Regions from separate parts of the Nostoc sp. CCY0012 genome, predicted to be linked through region 4. Evidence: predicted binding sites of a transcription regulator. Region 4 holds the regulator's gene; each other region holds the start of a gene.

Region 1 (4,824 bases), on a different contig from region 4:
TACCTTTAGCTTTGGGAATACGCGCAGCCGGGGAATGTATTCAGTTTCAGCCTCATAAACCAACTCAGATTATAGTTATTCCGCGTAACCCTCAAGTTGGGCCAACAAAGGTCAAAATTTTAGAAGCTCAATCTGGCTTTGTCTTCCACCATGCAAATGCTTTTGAGGTGGGAAATGAAATTGTCATTGATTCAATTTGTTATGAATCTTTACCAGAAGTCGAGCCTGAAAGCGATTTTCGGCAAGTTAATTTTGAGGCCAATTTACCTGGTCAATTGTGGCGATTTAGTCTCAACCTGGAAAATGAGACAGTGCAACAAAAGATGATAGAAAGCCAATGTTGTGAATTTCCCAGTATCAACCCAGCATATGTTGGCAGAGATTACAAGTATTTATACATAGGTGCGGCTCATGGGGAAACAGGTAATGCCCCCTTACAAGCAATATTGAAACTCAATTTAAAATCTGGAGAAAGACAACTTTGGAGTGCTGCACCCCGCGGTTTTATCGGTGAGCCGATTTTTGTCCCCCGTCCAGATGCAGACAAAGAAGATGATGGCTGGGTGTTAGTCTTGGTGTATGATGCAGCACATAATCGTTCAGACGTAGTGATATTGGATGCTAGTGATTTTAATAAAGGTGCAGTTGCTAAACTACATCTCAAACATCATATCCCCTATGGTTTGCATGGAAACTTCACTAATGAGGTGTTTGTATAGTAGGGAGTAGGGAGTAGGGAGTAGGGAGTAGGGAGTAGGGAGTAGGGAGTAGGGAGCAGGGAGTGGGGAAAAGAATGAACCTATACCCCTCGTCTCCCTCACTCATTATTTTCTATGACTTTGCGCCCCTTGGCGTTAAAAATTTGACCTGTAAACCATCGTGAGGATGGGGCGTGGGTACCATGATTAAATCCAAGTTTTGTTCGGGTACTAGTTCCCAGTGAGATTCACGGATTAAAAGTGCTGCAAATAGCTTCATTTCCAACTTAGCAAACTCCTTGCCTAGACATTCTCGCACTCCCCCACCAAAGGGTAGATAACTAAAGGGCTTTTGTTTGTCCTCAGCCCGTTCTGGTGCGAAGCGCTGGGGGTCAAAGCTTTCTGGTTTAGTATATGTACTGCTATCTTGATGTGTTTTGCCTATCTGATAAAGAACAGACCAACCTTCGGGAATACGATAGCCATTAAACTCACATGACTGAATAACCCGCCGAAAACCTCCACCCACGGGAGGTATAGTTCGTAAAACTTCTTTGAGTACTAGGTCTAGATATTCCATCTGCTTGAGATGTTCTGGTGTCAATGGTTCCTCAATAGCCAGTTGTTGTTGTTCTGCACAAACTTTGGCTAATACTTCGGGATGCTGTGCTAACTGTAAACAAAAAGAAGCGATCGCGGAAGTTAATGTTTCATGTCCAGCAAACAGTAACAACAGCACTTGGTCTTTAAGTTCTGCCAAGCTGAGGCGATTTCCATCTTCGTCTTGGGCTTGTAGAAGTAGTCCCAAAGCATCTTCATCGGAGTCAGGTTGCTGTTGACGTTGCAATATAATTTCTTCAATTTTTGCCAATAGCTGCTGACGACAACGTAGCGCCCGACCAAATTTAGTCCAGGGTAAATTCATGGGAATACTAAATAAACCTTGACACCACTCCTCAAACAACTCACTAAAAAGGCTATCAGAGGCTGCATCTGTTCCTATGAGTAATTTGCAAGCCACATCAAAGGTATATTTTCTGATTTCGGGATACCATGTCAAAGTACCCATGTTTTGCCATTTGTGTAGATAGCTGCGGGTAATCTCTTCCATTTTAGGCACATACCCAGCTAGCGCCCTTGGTTGAAAAGCTTGGGCAAGTAACTTCCGTCGCTTTTGGTGTATACCTCCTGATTGTGTTGCTACAGATGCTGGCCCTAGTAAAATTCTTGTACTCTCAGGCCAAGTGTTCAAAAAGTATTGATTTTCATTAGTTAATAAAAAACGATTAGCATCAGCCCCAATCATTATCACAGTCGGTTGTCCGAATAAATGGGTTTTGACGATGGAACCGTATTGCTTCTGTCGCTTATCAGCAAATTCTGAATCACGTAAAAAGCTGATGGTTTCGCCAATCAAAGGTAAGCCGAATTTACCAGGGGGTAGAGGTAGCTCTTGTTGATTAGCTGTCACTGTATTTTGGGTTTTCATAAAATTAGTAACGATACAAATCTTAATTCTTTAATGATCCTAATACCCGATGCGATCGCTCTTAAATATCATGTCTGATTAAACAGTTGTCATTGCGAGCAAAGCGACGCAATCGCAAAGCCTTTGGGGTTGCTCTTTTACACTCGCGGCGGACATATCGCCAGCAATGAAATCCTCAAAAGACTAAGGTAAAATAAAAATGTAACAAAAACTACAAAAATCTACCTTTTTAAGAAAACCGAGATAAGCTAAGCGTATTAGGCATATACATATCCGGTGCGCGAAGATACCGCGATTAGGAGAAAAATTTTATGGTTGCAACACCTCTGCGACCGCTGGAAGCTGCTACTCCAGCGCATATTTGCCCGTTTGATCAAGCGTGTAGTTACTTAGATGCGGCTGGTAAAGAATTAAAGCTAGATTCAGGTGTCTTGGAAATTCTCAGTCATCCCCGCAAAGTGGTAACGGTTTCCATTCCTGTAAAACTAGATAATGGGGAAGTTCAGGTTTTGGCTGGTCATCGGGTACAGCATTCTGATATCTTAGGCCCCTATAAAGGAGGCATTCGTTACCATCCGGCTGTGTCATTGCGGGAAGTATCGGCTTTGGCCATGCTGATGACTTGGAAGTGTGCCTTATTAGGTATACCTTACGGCGGTGCTAAGGGAGGCATAGCCATAGACCCGAAAAGTTATAGTATCGGCGAACTAGAAAGAATTACCCGCCGCTATACTAGTGAATTAATTAAAGACATTGGCCCTTCCGTAGATATTCCCGCACCAGACATGGGTACTTCTGCCCGTGAAATGGCTTGGATGATGGATACTTATTCTGTCAACGTTGGTCATGCTGTCCCCGGAGTTGTCACAGGTAAACCGATTTCTGTGGGTGGTTCTCTAGGGCGAGAAATGGCCACCGGACGCGGTGTCATGATTGTTGTCCGTGAAGCACTGAAAGATCAAGGTAAATCTGTAGAGGGGATGCGAGTAGTTATCCAAGGTTTCGGCAATGTAGGAGGTGCAGCCGCCCAATTGTTATATGAATTAGGGGCTAAAATTATCGCTGTCTCCACAGGTGCAGGAGGTATTTTTGCCGCCGATGGTCTTGATATTCCCGCATTGAAAGCCTACGCTACGACAAATCGTAAAAGTGTTGTGGGTTTTTCCCAAGCAGAACCTATTAGTAATGCAGACTTACTAACTTTGCCTTGCGATGTCTTGATACCAGCAGCTTTGGAAAATCAAATCACTAAGGATAACGTGAGTCAAGTACAGGCACAAATTATCGCAGAAGCAGCTAATGGGCCTATTACTTTAGAAGCTAATCAATACCTCGAATCGCATGGCGTGACAGTATTACCAGATATTTTGGCTAATGCTGGCGGTGTGGTTGTGAGTTATTTGGAATGGGTGCAGGGTCTTTCTTATCTATTTTGGGATGAGGAGCGTGTCAATCGGGAAATGGAACATTTAATGGTGCAAGCTTATCACAAGGTGATTGAGCAATCGCAGATCAGACAAATTCCTCTACGATTAGCAGCCTATACTCTGGGTGTAGGTAGAGTTGCCCAGGCTTTAGCTGATAGAGGTCTTTATCCGTAATCATTAATCATTAATCATTGGTCATTGGGCAAATTACGTACCCTTGTTCCCTACTTCCTATGTTTTAGAAAGCACATTCGTATTAGTGTTGGTTGTCTTTGATGTTATAACAACATTGACAACCAAACACCATATTACTATGTCGCAACAGAAAAAAAAGCCAAATGGGTGTGGATGCGCGAATATTCCTCTTTCAGTAATTATGCTGTTTTTAGGATTTGGTGGGTGGTGGTTTAGTCAGAAAAGTAGTCGAGATATGATGACTAATCTGTTTACTAACCTTTTAGCACAGCATCAACAAATAGCTACACCGATTTTAAATCCAACTCCATCTCCTGATATAACTCCTACTTCTACTCCTTCTACTACTTTTACTCCTTCTACTCCTCCTATTCCTATTCCTACTCCGTTAAAGACGATAAATCCCGATGTCAATCAAAAACCAGCGCCACAGCTAAAAACCCCTGATACCAAAGCACCATTAGCTCAAAATCTTTGGGACAAAAAAGTAATTAGAGGTATTTATTTTAGTCGTTATTATATTACTAATAATGCTAACGAAGAAACGATTCGGCAACGGGTTCGTAAATATCGTTCCCAGGAAAAGTAGACCGTACTGCTAATTTAACAAAATTTGTCCAACAAATGGTCGGTGCAATTAAACAGGCTAACCCAAAAGTTAGTTTTGATATTTGCCATCATAATCCTTATTGGGCTAAAAGATATTTTGCCGCTGATTGGCCAAACTGGAATGCTGATAGAGTATTTATTCAAGTTTATAATGACGCAAATTTTCAAGAGGAATTAAAGTATGTTAAAGATTCTGCGGGTATTGCAATTAGTGATCAACAATTCAATCGTTTAAAAGAATTAATTAATAACCCAGACATCAAGAGTATTTTAGTTTTTCCGTCTGATGGAAAACCTGAAGAAACCGCTTATAAGTTGAAAAAGTTGACAGAATAAATAACTCAGACTCCATAAATAAGTATTTGTAATCAAAAAATAACAAGAATCTACTCAGCTTTCTTTTTAA
Region 2 (4,824 bases), on a different contig from region 4:
CAGGAACTAAAGGATCAAAGTATTTTTGATACTTCGGTTGTCCCGTAGCGGTGACTGTCGCTAAAGTCCTACCGTGGAAACTAGCATTGGCTGTTAAAATAATTGGCTTGTCAATGTCTAAAACTGTGTGGGCATACTTGCGTGCCAGTTTAATGGCTGCTTCGTTAGCCTCGGCTCCAGAATTGCAGAAAAATACGCGATCGGCACAAGAATGTTGAATAATCCATTGGGCTAATTCACCTTGTTCGGGAATGTAGTACAAATTAGAAACATGATGCAGCTTTTTGATTTGCCGCGTTACTGCTTCTACCATTGCTGGGTGGGCGTGTCCTAAGGTACAAGTGGCAATTCCCGCCACAAAGTCCAGGTATTCTCTACCCTGGGTATCCCAAACTCGGCATCCAGCACCTCTATCTAAAGCTAAGGGAAAGCGGGCATAAGTTGACATGACAGCTTCATTAAAGCTATCGGCGTCAAAAGGGCTAGATGACATAGAATCTGACTTTGGGGGGATGGTGACTTCCTCAATGAGAGTTTGTCTGCTCACTACCGCGCCTCCTGATAAATCTTTAATCTTATACTCACTTACTAGTTTCCTAGAAATTATTAAAAATTACTTTTTATTTATCACATCTGATACTTTTTTATAGGCTAACAGTTAAATATGCTCCCCGGCTGGGCAGTAGTAAATAAAAATTGTGTATTCTACACTTGAGAAAAAATACCGACAAATTCAAAAAGAGTTAATGCTAGGAATGATATCCCTCGGTGGTGTCTTCCTCTTGGGTACGTTGTGGTATTGGTTAGTTGAGGGATGGTCATGGGAAGACGCAGCTTACATGACGGTTATTACCTTAGCTACCGTGGGATATGGCGAAATAAACCCGCTCAGTAGCCGTGGCAGGTTATTTACTATAGCTTTGATTGTATTGGGTGTAATCAATATCGGTTACATTGTCAATAGATTAACAGAAGCTCTGATTCAAGGCTACTTTCAACAAGGTATTCGTCTCCAGCAGCAAAGGCGCTTAATGGAATCCTTATCAGGACATTATATTATTTGTGGATTTAGTCGTACTGGTCGGCAAATTGCCAAGGAATTTCAGGCGGAAGGTGTGGAGTTTGTCATAATTGATTCTGATTTAGAATCAGTGCAAGATGCACAGGCAATCGGTTATGTGGCTTTTCAAGGTGATGCCACACTGGATGATACCCTATTGCAAGTTGGTATTGACCGGGCGACTTGTATTGTGGCGGCTTTACCATCTGATGCCGAAAATTTATATACTGTACTTTCAGCAAAAACACTTAATCCCAAAATTCGGGCGATCGCCCGCGCCAGTACAGAGGAAGCTCTAAAAAAATTACAGCGCGGTGGTGCAGATGCTGTGATTTCTCCTTATATTACAGGGGGTAAGCGCATGGCGGCGGCGGCTCTCAGACCCCAAGTATTAGATTTCATGGATGGTGTGATTACTGGCGCTGGTCGTGAATTATACATGGAAGAATTTTTGATTGACTCCGATGTTTGTCCGGTGGTGGGTCAAAGTTTACACAAGGCTAGACTGCGATCGCAAACTGGGGCCTTAGTTCTGGCCATTCGCCGAGTTGATGGCATTTTAATTGGTGGCCCCACAGGGGAGACAATTTTAATGCCGGGAGACACGCTAATTTGTATGGGTACATCTGAACAGCTGCGTAAACTCAATCAAATTCTCGGGCCAATTAATTCGCAACAACTACGACGACCGAGACATCGCTCATAATGGTTATTGTTTAGTATTTATAATTTTACCCTTACCCATTGGTGACATAAATTAGAAAGCGATCGCCTGGTTGTTAAGTACCAATTGCGATCGCTTTCATTTATACTGACATTTTAAATTTTTAAGGAGTTTAGCGATGCTAAATCTCTACCCTACGAATTCTAAAAATTATATTAAGCCTCTTCTTGACGATCGCTTTTCTGTCCTGGAGAAGCTTCATAAAGAGCATCTAGCTGTTGACGCGCATCTTCAACGTTGACTGAACGCATTACTAATAGAGGCTCTTTAATTAAGTTGCCTGCATTATCTAATAATTCTGGATGGGGAATAAACTGTTTTTTTGCCGAAAAATAGGCAACATTACCCTGATTACCTCTAGGCGAATATTGAGATGGATAAGATCTCTCTCGATCAAAACTAAACATAATCAAGTTGCGGATTAAGTTGGCAACGGCTATAACAGCAAGGATTGTAAAAGCAAGAATGTAAAGTAGGTGTAACATCAGATTTTCCTCCAGGGGCAGCAATTTTTAAAATTTGATACTTTAACGCTGTACTTCGTTGGTGTTTTGAATGGCAACGAGGACTTTTATCTTAATTACCAAGATGCGTTTATATTTAGATTGGAAAAAAATTTAACCGTTATTCAAACTACGGTAGCATAGGATACATTATTTGATAATAAAAATAATGTTAAGGATTTTTTCCGAACAATGCGACTTGTATACATATGTCTTACCGTTCGTTGTCCCAATCAGCCTGATCTGGTCAAGCAGCCATAGCCAACCCTCACAGTTCGCGTGCTTGACGAAATTTCATTGAAGTATTCCAGCATTCCGTTACCAGTTGATGCCAGGGCATTAAGGTATTCATATCAATCCCGACTTGTCCATCGGTTGCGGTAAACAACATCTTGGCTGTGTTGACTTCGTTTTGCGCTTGTTTAACTCGCAAGAGAAAATCAGATTGCTCTTCGTGACTCATAAACGATAGTTGCTCGGTTTCTAACAATTCACGCGATCGCGCAAACCAATACTGAAAATCCTCTAGTAGAGGTTCTAATACCGTTTTCAGCAGATCAGCCCCTGGTAAATTTGAGTCTCGCATAAATAAAAAGTATATTTCTAACTCCTCTACTAATATTAACGTTATTTACAATATTTAACATTATTATATGCTCTCTCTAAGGATAGATTGTCGAAAAATCTGTAATAATGACTACGAAATAAACTAAAGTTAAGATTAGCGCAAGTTTTGTGTAAACTTCAGGACACAAAAAAGCTATACGGAGCATGAAGCCAAAGGATTTTCGGCATTGCGTTAGCGTAGCTGACTGGAGATAACTAGTTAAATCAAAGGTGAATAATCCTCGAATGTGGCGCTGAGTATTTTACCCTCAGCAGTTAAGGTTTATGAGAACAGGATTAATTCAACGGGAATATTTAATTTAAAGTAATCAAAATCGTTATATTTGAAGCAGTACAGGAAAGTGCTGAGTGCTGAGTAAAAGCCCCTAGCCTCTATTCCCCAATCCTTGGGTAGATTTTTCCTAGCATCAACTACTAAAATTATCTTTTTGCAATCACTTCGCCAATGGTTCAGCAGCCGATGTCGCCAAACTCATCTCTTAGTCAGTCAGAACAACCGGAAAAAATTTATTTACCGCGCACCAGCGAATCGGAAGAATTAAAAAAGATTCGTCATACAGCTTCCCATGTGATGGCAATGGCGGTACAAAAGCTGTTTCCCAAGGCGCAAGTTACAATTGGCCCCTGGATTGAAAACGGTTTTTATTACGACTTTGATAGTCCAGAACCATTTAGCGAAAATGATCTAAAGGCCATCAAGAAAGAGATGGTGAAAATTATTAATCGCAAATTGCCGGTGATTCGGGAAGAAGTCAGCCGAGAACAAGCCGAACAACGGATTCAGGAAATCAAAGAACCTTACAAACTAGAAATCCTCGGAGATATTAAAGAAGAACCCATCACAATTTACCATTTAGGTGAGGAATGGTGGGATTTGTGCGCCGGGCCTCACGTCGAAAATACCAGCCAATTAAACCCTAAAGCTATTGAATTGGAAAGTGTGGCTGGTGCTTATTGGCGCGGGGATGAAACCAAGGCACAATTACAACGCATCTATGCTACTGCTTGGGAAAGTCCAGAACAACTGGCTGAATATAAGCGGCGTAAAGAAGAAGCCTTGCGGCGTGACCACCGTAAACTTGGTAAAGAACTAGGATTATTTATATTTTCCGAACAAGTGGGGCCGGGTTTACCCTTGTGGACACCCAAAGGTACTTTGTTACGGAGTGTCTTAGAAGATTTTCTTAAGCAGGAACAGCTAAAACGTGGTTATCTACCTGTAGTGACACCACATATAGCCAGAGTAGATTTATTTAAGACTTCTGGACACTGGCAAAAATATAAGGAAGATATGTTTCCTTTGATGTCGGATGACGAGGAAGCCGCCGCACTAGAACAAGGCTTCGTTCTCAAGCCGATGAATTGTCCGTTTCACATCCAAATATACAAGAGTGAATTACGTTCCTATCGGGAATTACCCATCAGATTTGCGGAATTTGGTACTGTTTACCGCTACGAACAATCAGGAGAATTAGGCGGTTTAACCAGGGTACGCGGTTTTACCGTAGATGACTCCCACCTATTTGTGACTCCAGAACAGCTAGACAACGAATTTCTCAACGTTGTAGATTTGATTTTGTCGGTATTCAAAAGTCTGCAACTGAAGAACTTTAAAGCTAGACTCAGTTTCCGAGATCCCAACAGTGATAAGTATATCGGTTCCAATGAAGTTTGGGATAAAGCTGAAGGCGCGATTCGTCGTGCTGTGGAAAAATTGGGAATGAATTACTTTGAAGGGATTGGGGAAGCGGCGTTTTATGGCCCCAAACTAGACTTTATCTTCAGTGATGCTTTAGAACGGGAATGGCAATTAGGAACTGTCCAAGTAGATTACAACTTACCAGAACGGTTTGATTTGGAATATGTAGCCGAAGATGGTTCTCGCCAACGTCCCGTAATGATTCACCGTG
Region 3 (4,824 bases), on a different contig from region 4:
TTGTTTTTGGCGATCGCTCAATCCAGGAAGTTCTAGGATATCCTCAACCTTTTCGTAAGGAGCGTTCTTGATGATTTTCTTCGCTAGGGTGGGATACAGCCCTGGATACTGTTGAAAAGCTCTGACGTTGGTATTATTCAAGTCAAGCTTTTTACCAAATTCTGTACCTAACTTAGCATCTGCTTTATTCTGCCGGGAAATTGCCAGGACTGGAACCTGGGGCAAAGCAACACTGTTGATATTGGCAGCAGTGGCTGTCTGATTTATTCCCAGCCATCCCCAGCAACCAAGCAACACACTAAACACTGTTAATAAACGCACCAATCTTTTCACGATTTTTCTACCTCTTTCCAACAAACAAAAAATAACGGCTTTAAGCCAAAAGCTGTCAACTGTAAGCTGAATCCAGACCTATGAAGTAAAGCACACCGATCAATCTGGGAGCTTATTTCATCCTAGCCTGAGGAAAGATGCTTTAAATGCATCTATATCCTTGATCCTTAAATGCTTGGGTTAATAGCTGATAGCTTTATCAACACACAGTGGTCATCAGAAACTAATATACAGCGTATCAATACCCGTAATATTTGCTGCTACTGGGTTTGACCTTTTTTTTACAAAAAGTTATTTCTTGGGCAAAATTTTTCTCTAAAACTGGGTTAATGTCAAAGACGCCATATTTATACTTTTAGCTGAGATTATGCCTGAAATGAGCAAATCTTTAGGCTGCGATCGCCGCGATCAAAAATAAGCTATCTACCAAAATTGTACTTAGGACTGCTCCACTAAAAGCATACCAGTGTTTTTTTCTAGTCAACAAAGGTAAAGTCCCGGCTGTTAACAGCCCTATGGCAAGAATTACTGCCCAAGCTTGTCCCCAAGGTGTTTGTACTTGGATGACAGCAGTTTGTAAAATAGGTGACACACTAGCAGGTTCAACCTGCATAATTTGCCGCCAATAAGGCATTAAGTCTACTAAATAAAAATACACATCTGTCAGGGCTGTACCTAGTAAAGAACCTAAATAAAAGCAGTTACCAACTTTGCCCCAATTCTTCGCCAGACACCAACAAGCAAACGGTAGTCCGATGGACTCTACAGGTAAATGCCACATAGGTTCCCAACGCAACCAGCCCCAGTAAATTGCTCCTGCTAGCCAACTCCAGCTAAAGCCTAAGAGTAAATCTCCCCACAAATAAGTTACAGGATGTGACATTAACTTAAAACTTAGCCACACCCAAAATCCTGTAATTGCGATACTCAGAACTGGTAGCGATCGCACTAATGGCGCTTCCACAAATACTGGCACCGATACCAAAAATACTGCTGCTGCAAATAATAGCCAAGCTTGTCTTGCAGCCTTAGATACAGGCAGGGAGGGAGTTAACGCGAGTGTGGATTCCCACTCATTGATACTTTTCTGTGGTGTATCAGTTGCATGTAAATCAGTATTTATAGGGGTAGTGACAGTGGTGTAAGAGGACAATGTATTATTAATCAAAGTTTTTAATATTTGTTACTAAACTTTATCTTATTTAAGATATCACACTAAAAAAATCCCCCCCCTGGGTATTTATATTTTACCAGTATTCTGCCTAGATTGTATGTTGCACGAAAGTGCCACTAAGAGGAAAAGGGGCAGGGGGGCAGGGAGCAGGGGGGAAACCGGGACACTCATGTTCCGCTCCTTCCACACAGGAGGAAAGGGCTTGTTTCTCCGGCATCAAGGAACTGGCGCAAAATTGCTACCCTTACCGTCGTAGATGTGCCGTAGGGTAGAAGTATTTTTGTTAGTTGCACCTAAGTCCCTAGTCCCTATGCTTTTTGGGTTATTTTCCTGGAAGGTGGTAAAAAAAACTGTTTGTGTAATTGGTTGTAATAACAGCGATCGCAGGTAAATTCAATGACTCGATTAAAACGTCAATGGTTCATACTTTTAAGTGCAGCATCTGCCTTATTCTCAATTGTCGCATTTCCTCTTAAAGTTTTGAGTAATCAACCCAACCCAGCCTTAGATGAGACACAGCCACAAATGCAGATATTGCAAGCTCTGTTTTTAGGCTTTGTCCAAGGAATGACTGAATTTCTGCCCATTAGCAGTTCAGCACATTTAAAGGTTCTACCCGTGGCTTTGGGTTGGGGCGATCCTGGGGTAGCTTTTACCGCCATTATTCAGCTTGGTAGCATTGTGGCTGTGTTGTGGTTTTTCTGGGATGACATGACACAAATCATCAAAGGAGCAACCAAAGCCATCGCTGTCAAAGATTACCAAAGCCATGATTTCCGCTTATTTCTAGGAATTACCTTAGGAACAGTGCCTATAGTTTTCTTTGGACTTTTAATTAAAAGATTTATTCCAGATTATGATAATTCACCTCTGAGAAGCATGGCAGCCATCGCCATTGCCTCTATAGTTATGTCGATATTATTAGGATTGGCAGAAAAATTCGGTAAACGGCAACGTGACTTTCAACATTTGACCATGAAAGACGGGCTATTAATGGGTTTAGCTCAATCTTTGGCATTAATCCCCGGCGTATCTCGTTCAGGTTCCACAATTACCAGCGGACTATTTATGAGCTTAGAACGGGAAACAGCGGCGAGATTTTCTTTTTTGCTAGGAATCCCCGCCATCACCCTAGCTGGCTTAGTCGAGTTAAAAGATTTTATTCAAGTAGGTGTAGGCAATATAGGTATAGTACCGATGATCGTCGGTACAATTTCCTCTGGGATATTTTCCTATATAGCGATCGCCGGATTGATACAATTCCTCAAAACCCAAAGCACCTTGGTATTTATTTTGTATCGCCTAGTATTTGGTGTAGCCATCTTGGGTGCCATCGGTGCGGGATTAATCAACAATAGTTAATAGTCCTGTCGTCATTGGGAAAAATCACTCCCCCCTTTTACCAAAAGATCAGGTTTAAAGCCGAGTGGAATTGTGGGCCATAGCTCCCCTGCCCCCTCGCCCCCTTGCCTCCCTGCCCCCTGCTTTTTCATCACCCCACCTCTCACACACATCATGTCTACCATCCATCCTGCCCAAATCACCAAAGTATTACCTGATTCCATCGCCGCAGAAATTGGCTTTGAACCGGGGGATGCCATTGTGGCTATTAATGGCACCAATCCCCGTGATTTAATTGATTATCAATTTTTGTGTGCTGATGAGGTTCTAGAACTAGAAGTTTTAGACGCAATGGGCAAAACCCATCACGTGGAAATTGAAAAAGACTACGACGAAGACTTGGGGCTAGAATTTGCCACAGCTTTATTTGATGGGTTAATTCAGTGTAATAACCGCTGTCCGTTTTGCTTTATTGATCAACAGCCGCCAGGGAAGCGTTCTAGCTTGTACTTAAAAGACGATGATTATCGTCTCAGCTTTTTGTATGGTTCCTACTTAACTTTGACTAATTTGCCAGAAAAAGAATGGCGGCGGATTGAACAAATGCGCTTGTCTCCTTTATTTGTCTCCGTTCATGCTACGGAACCTGAAATTAGAATTAGACTTTTGAAAAACCAGCGTGCTGGACAAATCTTGCAACAAATTCAATGGTTCCAAGAGCGAAGACTACAAATTCATGCCCAAGTAGTTGTATGTCCAGGTATCAACGATGGCAAACATCTGGAACAAACACTCAGAGATTTAGCGTCCTTTTATACTGGCGAAGTGCCTGCGGTAGCATCAGTGGCAGTAGTGCCAGTTGGTTTAACGCGGTTTCGCCCTGAAGACGACGAACTCACACCTGTTACCAGGGAAAAAGCTCAAGAAGTGATTTCCCAAGTAAAATTACTCTCTCAAGAATTTCGCCAACAATTCGGTTCCGGGTTTGCTTGGTTAGCCGATGAGTGGTTTTTAATTGCAGGTGAGGAATTACCCAGCGAGTCGGAATATGAAGAATATCCGCAAATTGATAATGGTGTGGGTTCCATTCGTTTATTTATCAAGCAATTTGCATCTACCGCCGCAGAATTATTACCGTCAAAGCTTTATCATCAAAAAAAATTAACTTGGGTAGTAGGTAATGCCGTAGAAACAGCCTTTCAACCAATTGTGCAACGCTTAAATGCTGTTGAGGGTTTAGAAGTAAAAATGCAGGCTTTGTGTAGTGATTACTGGGGACAAAATATTAGTGTCACCGGGTTACTTACTGGGCATGATTTGCTTTTAAATCTCCAAGGGCAAGATTTAGGCGATGGAATTTTGTTGCCAAAAGTTATGTTAAAACATGGTGAATTATTATTTTTAGATGACATGAATGTGGCTGAAGTTGCTCAGAAGTTAAAAACCAAAATCATTCCCGTAGAAGGTGTTGAGGGTTTAATAAACAACTGTATTGCGGAAAATGTTCTGGTTTAATTAGCAAATATCAGTTATTTTTCGGAGGTAATTTATGCAGGGAATGAATGATAAATAAAACAAAGGCATTTTAGATAAAAATGGGGAGTGATTAGTGAAGAATCAAGATAAATGTAATAATAAAATCAGACAAACTGGATTCTTCATCTTCATTTTTAAATTTTTAATTTGTAATTATTTGGGTATTTTGCCAGCAAAAGCAGCAACAACAGAGCCTGTATTGAGTGTGGTGCAAAGCCAAGAAAATAAGCAGCAATGGGCAGAAATCACCAAACGTTTGCAAGCAATAAATATGAATTATTGCGTCATTTCCATAGCTGACGTGAAAAGTGCCGCTGATTGGGGCGATCGCCAGGTCTTGTTTTTGCCCAACGTCGAGACATTAACACCAGCCCAAGCGATCGCCTTAGAAGATTGGATGAGCAAAGGCGGAAACTTAATTGCTAGTGGCCCTGTAGGTA
Region 4 (4,824 bases):
CCGGCTATAACTCACGGAATTGCTAACTATGTGGGTTCCGTTGAAAAAGGTAAAGTTGCCGACTTGTGTTTGTGGAAACCAGCTTTTTTCGGGGTAAAACCAGAGCTTGTTATTAAAGGAGGAATGATAGCTTGGGCGCAAATGGGTGATCCCAACGCCAGTATCTCTACTCCTGAGCCAGTTTATATGCGTCCGATGTTTGGCAGTTTTGGTGGCGCAATGACACATACCTCTATTACCTTTGTTTCTCAAACCGCTTTGGATGGGGGTATACCCGCTCAACTTGGCTTAAAAAGTCGTACTTTAGCGGTTAGTAATACACGTAATCTGAGTAAGGCAGATTTGAAACTCAACGATGCGACTCCCCAGATTGAGGTTGATCCGGAAACCTTTTATGTGAGGGTGGATGGAAAATTATTGACTTGTGAACCGGCTACTTCTTTACCAATGGCACAGCGTTATTTCTTATTTTAAGGACTAGTACCGCTGCCTTGAAAGTCAAAATTTAAGTCCGCCAAATCATCCTGACAGATAAAAAGTTTGTAGAAGCTGCTATGAGTCTACAGTCCCTCAGTTCAGGACTAAAGTCCTGACTACGAGCCAACCTTTTTTATTAAGTGCTAAACAGAACTTGTCCGTTGACGATAGCCAACAGTCTTACTCTTAATGGCCCGGCTGTATAAGTATCCTCGGCTGCGATCGCTTTGATTTCCACCGTTTGCTCATACTGCCTTAATTGGGAGAAAAAGCGTAAAAAAGTATTGTCTAATTGGACATTTTCTACAATTCCCGCATTCCGGGCCCGAAATTGAGAAGCCGAAATTAGCAGATCCAGTCTTTGCCGCAGTTGATAGGTTGTCATATTTTTAGGATCAGCCGTAGTTGTGGCCAAAACCTCACTTCCGGAAAACACTAGTTGATTGCGCGCTGTATCTGCAAAAAATTCTATCTGGTCTTCTCCCCTGACATAATTGCCAGCTGAGAAGATTCGCACGACGTATTCCCTACCATCGTTAATTTGCTGGGTTAATTGCTCAATTCTTTCTGGGGTAACGCGCAATATATCTTGATTTGCAGGGATTGTCCCAGGTTCTGAGAGTTCAATATTGGCATTGCGGTTAGCTTCCTGCAACAGCTGGATTACCACCTGACGCGCTAGGTCTGCTTGGTTTATACCACGAACTACACCAGATGCCAAAACTTGACCCCGAAATAAAGCTAGTTTGCCTAAACGCAAATCACGGTATGACTGGTAATATTTTTCTAGTCTGGCTACTTCTTGTTCTAAATAATTCTGTTGTCTTTCTAATTCTTTCAGGCGAGATTCCCTAATGGCAATTACTTGTTCTCGCGCCGCAATTTCTTCATTGCGCTTTTTAATTAATCCATCTAGTTCGGCAATTTTGCGATCGCGCTGGTCAATAGCTGTTTTGGCTTCATCAATGGCTTTTTTTGCTTCGGCGTAAAGTCGTTGACGTTCTGCCCTGAGTTCTTCAATGGCTGACTGCAATACTTCTCTTTGATCATAAACGCTTTGCAGTTCCGTTAGGGCTTGTTGATAGCGATTAGCTACTTGACTTAACTGACCTTGGGTGCGTTGGAGTTGTTTTTGGGTTTGGGCCTGTTGGCTGAGGGTGCGGTTTAGTTGTGCTTGAGTTTCCCGTTGTTTAGTATTTGCTGCTTGTAAGGACTTATTAATTACCTGTAACTCTTGTTGTGCTTGGGCTTGTTCAATTCTTGCTTGGCTTAACTCACTTTCTACCTGACTTTTTTGAGTTTCGGCAACTTTTAGCTGTTCGCGCTTTTCCCTCAAGTCTCTTTGAATATCCTCTAGCTCAAAGACCCCTTGTCTTAATCCTTCATCAGCTACAAATAAGATTCCCAAAGTTGATGTGGCAATCAATGCACCAGTAAAAATAGTCACTAGTACTGCTGTGCTTTTGGGACGAAGCTTAAATAGTGAGAGGCGAGCCTTGCCAACACGTGTGCCAATGCGATCGCCCACAGTGGCAATTACGCCCCCCAAAATTAAAATTGCTGCTATAAGGATGTACCCGGTGGTCATCTTCAGCTACCGTTCACGTAGTGTGCCGGAGGCATAATGCTTCCAGATACAGCCTACTACTTTCAAACATTATCTGGTGGAGGATGGAATATTGGCAATAGCTGAAACTACTCACGATTTTAGATTTACCTCCAGCTATGGGTGTCATCTTGAAAAACACAACACTTGCCACTCCACCTCCTTCAATTGCTTTTAAGTGAACTGCCTACTTAACGTAACAGGTTTATGCACAGTAATCTTCTTTTTGTGGATGGAAATCATCTTTTTCTCACGCAAATCCCCTAATAACCTGGTGACAGTTACACGAGTTGAACCAATGGCCTCAGCGATCGCCTGATGAGATAACTTGAGATCAATCGTAATTCCATCTGCACAAGGAACACCAAAATCACGACAAAGAATTAACAGAAAACTCACCAACCTCGAACCCATATCCCGGTGAGCCAAGGTTTCAATCATCATCTCTGTCTGTAAAATCCGCGAAGATAGTCCCCGCAGCATCAACATGGATAATTCTGGATTTTCCTTGAGTGCTTGCTCTACCTGTTCAATAGGAGCTGAAAGCAACTCTACAGGGGTAAATGCAACTGCATGGTAAAATCTATCTGACTTATTTCCCGTCAGCAATGACAACACACCAAAAACGCTATTTTCCCGCAGCAGTGCTACCGTTATTTCCTCACCTGCTTCGTACACCCTGGAAAGTTTAACAGCACCCTTTAAAAGAAAATAAACTCGTTCAGCAGGATCGCCGGGAAAAAAGATCGTTTTGTTGCGTTCAAACGTTTCCACAACCGGAGGAAAAGCTCCAGTTGCCATCTGACGAAATACATTTGCTAGGGCTTTATCTTGTGTCACGATCATCTCCCTTCCCCTACCCAATGCCGGAAAAACAAAAACTGATTACCTAAGAATACACCCGAAAAAAGAATAAAGCACCGTCAACCTTTCTGTGCATTCCTATACTCAAGCCCACAACTTCACAGTTATTTGTTCATAATGATACATAATTTTTCATGTTTTTAGCTAGTAGTTGTTATAAGTACTTGCACAGTTGTAGTCATCAGGTTTTTTGCCCAAATTTTCATAATATCTTGAGAATATCTTAAGGATTATCTAGCAAAATTTTTCCAAAAACAGTTCACATAATCATCATTTTTGCAAATCATGTGTAAAAGCCAGACAAACTCACCTCAGATTCTAGTATGCTCCTAATGATTGGTTGCATTTACAATTTCTATGCTGAATCTCACTGGAAAAAACGCCTTAGTTACAGGAATTGCCAATAACCGCTCCATCGCCTGGGGGATTGCTCAACAACTGCATCAAGCAGGAGCTAACTTAGGTATTACTTACTTGCCAGATGACCGAGGCAAGATGGAGAAAAAAGTTGCCGAATTAGTGGAACCTCTTAATCCCAGCTTATTTGTTCCCTGTAATGTCCAAAATGACGAACAAATTCAGTCTACCTTTGCAGCCATTCAAGAAAAATGGGGCAAACTAGACATTCTTATTCACTGTTTAGCTTTCGCCAACAAAGACGATTTAACTGGTGGTTTTAGCCAAACCTCGCGTGCTGGATTTAAAACCGCTTTAGAAATTAGCACCTACTCTTTGGTACAATTAAGCGGCGCAGCCAAACCGCTAATGACAGAAGGAGGTAGTATTATTACCCTGACATATTTAGGCGGTGTCAGAGCTGTTCCCAACTACAACGTCATGGGAGTAGCCAAAGCAGGTTTAGAAGCTAGCGTACGTTATTTAGCAGCTGAACTAGGGCCACAAAACATTCGAGTCAACGCCATCTCCGCCGGGCCAATTCGCACTTTAGCATCATCAGCAGTAGGCGGAATCTTAGATATGATTCACCATGTAGAAGAAGTAGCCCCCCTCCGACGCACCGTCACCCAGCAAGAAGTAGGCAACACAGCAGCATTCCTATCCAGCGATTTAGCAAGTGGCATCACCGGGCAAGTTCTGTACGTAGATGCAGGATATGAAATCATGGGAATGTAATATTGAGGGAGTGGCTACGGTGTACACACAAGTTGTATCAAGTTGCCTAACAGCGTTTCGATCCCCCCTAACCCCCCCTAAACCCCTTCGGGGATGCGCCTTCGGCGTAGAAAAAAGGGGGGAAAATAATCAAAGTCCCCCTTAATAAGGGCGATTTAGGGGGATCAATCCACATTTTGTACGCAGCACAAAGATGTGTGTACACCGTAGCTTATACCTATAAAAGAACCTAAGTTCCCTACTCCCTACTCCCCACTCCCCTTTCTTTATGCAAACAAGCGATACCTTCAGTAAGGACTCCGTCCAACGCCAAATTATCGAAACTCAAACTGCTCGCGTGGCCTCTGTTCACCGCACCACTGGTGAAACGGATGTGCAAGTTACCATTAACCTGGATGGTACAGGTATCTGCACCGCAGCCACCGGGATTCCGTTTTTGGATCATATGTTGCATCAAATTGCCTCCCACGGGTTGATTGACTTAAATGTCCAAGCCCAGGGAGACTGGGAAATTGATGACCACCACACCAATGAAGATGTGGGTATCACTTTAGGACAAGCTTTCAGTCAAGCATTAGGGAATAGAAAAGGGATTGTCCGCTTTGGTAATTTTCTCGCACCCTTAGATGAAGCTTTAGTGCAAGTGGCGCTAGATTTTTCTGGACGTCCCCACCTGAGTTACGGCTTGGATATTCCTACCCAGCGAGTGGGAATCTATGATACTCAGCTAGTACGCGAGTTTT

Evidence for each region. The regulator NtcA, encoded in region 4, controls nitrogen genes in cyanobacteria. The targets are predictions, from matches to a motif close to TNTGTANNNNNNNNTACANA.
Region 1: a site for NtcA is predicted at 2,386-2,405, ahead of ACM0OS_RS10525 (Glu/Leu/Phe/Val family dehydrogenase). Genes of this name have one in related genera too.
Region 2: a site for NtcA is predicted at 2,972-2,991, ahead of ACM0OS_RS06270 (DUF2605 domain-containing protein). Genes of this name have one in related genera too.
Region 3: a site for NtcA is predicted at 1,504-1,523, ahead of ACM0OS_RS09940 (DUF3120 domain-containing protein). Genes of this name have one in related genera too.

What each region holds. Positions count from the first base shown of each region.
Region 1 is NZ_CAWUDM010000028.1:57,136-61,959, reverse strand. It holds gene ACM0OS_RS10535 (carotenoid oxygenase family protein) at 1-719, shown strand, start outside; gene ACM0OS_RS10530 (cytochrome P450) at 832-2,187, opposite strand; gene ACM0OS_RS10525 (Glu/Leu/Phe/Val family dehydrogenase) at 2,499-3,788, shown strand; gene ACM0OS_RS10520 (hypothetical protein) at 3,928-4,398, shown strand; gene ACM0OS_RS10515 (hypothetical protein) at 4,434-4,754, shown strand.
Region 2 is NZ_CAWUDM010000015.1:71,722-76,545, forward strand. It holds gene ACM0OS_RS06255 (aspartate aminotransferase family protein) at 1-547, opposite strand, end outside; gene ACM0OS_RS06260 (potassium channel family protein) at 699-1,766, shown strand; gene ACM0OS_RS06265 (DUF2973 domain-containing protein) at 1,940-2,269, opposite strand; gene ACM0OS_RS06270 (DUF2605 domain-containing protein) at 2,556-2,873, opposite strand; gene thrS (threonine--tRNA ligase) at 3,360-4,824, shown strand, end outside.
Region 3 is NZ_CAWUDM010000026.1:51,549-56,372, forward strand. It holds gene psbU (photosystem II complex extrinsic protein PsbU) at 1-333, opposite strand, end outside; gene ACM0OS_RS09940 (DUF3120 domain-containing protein) at 722-1,501, opposite strand; gene ACM0OS_RS09945 (undecaprenyl-diphosphate phosphatase) at 1,904-2,869, shown strand; gene ACM0OS_RS09950 (TIGR03279 family radical SAM protein) at 3,023-4,363, shown strand; gene ACM0OS_RS09955 (glycoside hydrolase family 10 protein) at 4,458-4,824, shown strand, end outside.
Region 4 is NZ_CAWUDM010000009.1:63,081-67,904, reverse strand. It holds gene ureC (urease subunit alpha) at 1-474, shown strand, start outside; gene ACM0OS_RS04065 (DUF3084 domain-containing protein) at 614-2,065, opposite strand; gene ntcA (global nitrogen regulator NtcA) at 2,258-2,929, opposite strand; gene fabI (enoyl-ACP reductase FabI) at 3,305-4,081, shown strand; gene hisB (imidazoleglycerol-phosphate dehydratase HisB) at 4,350-4,824, shown strand, end outside.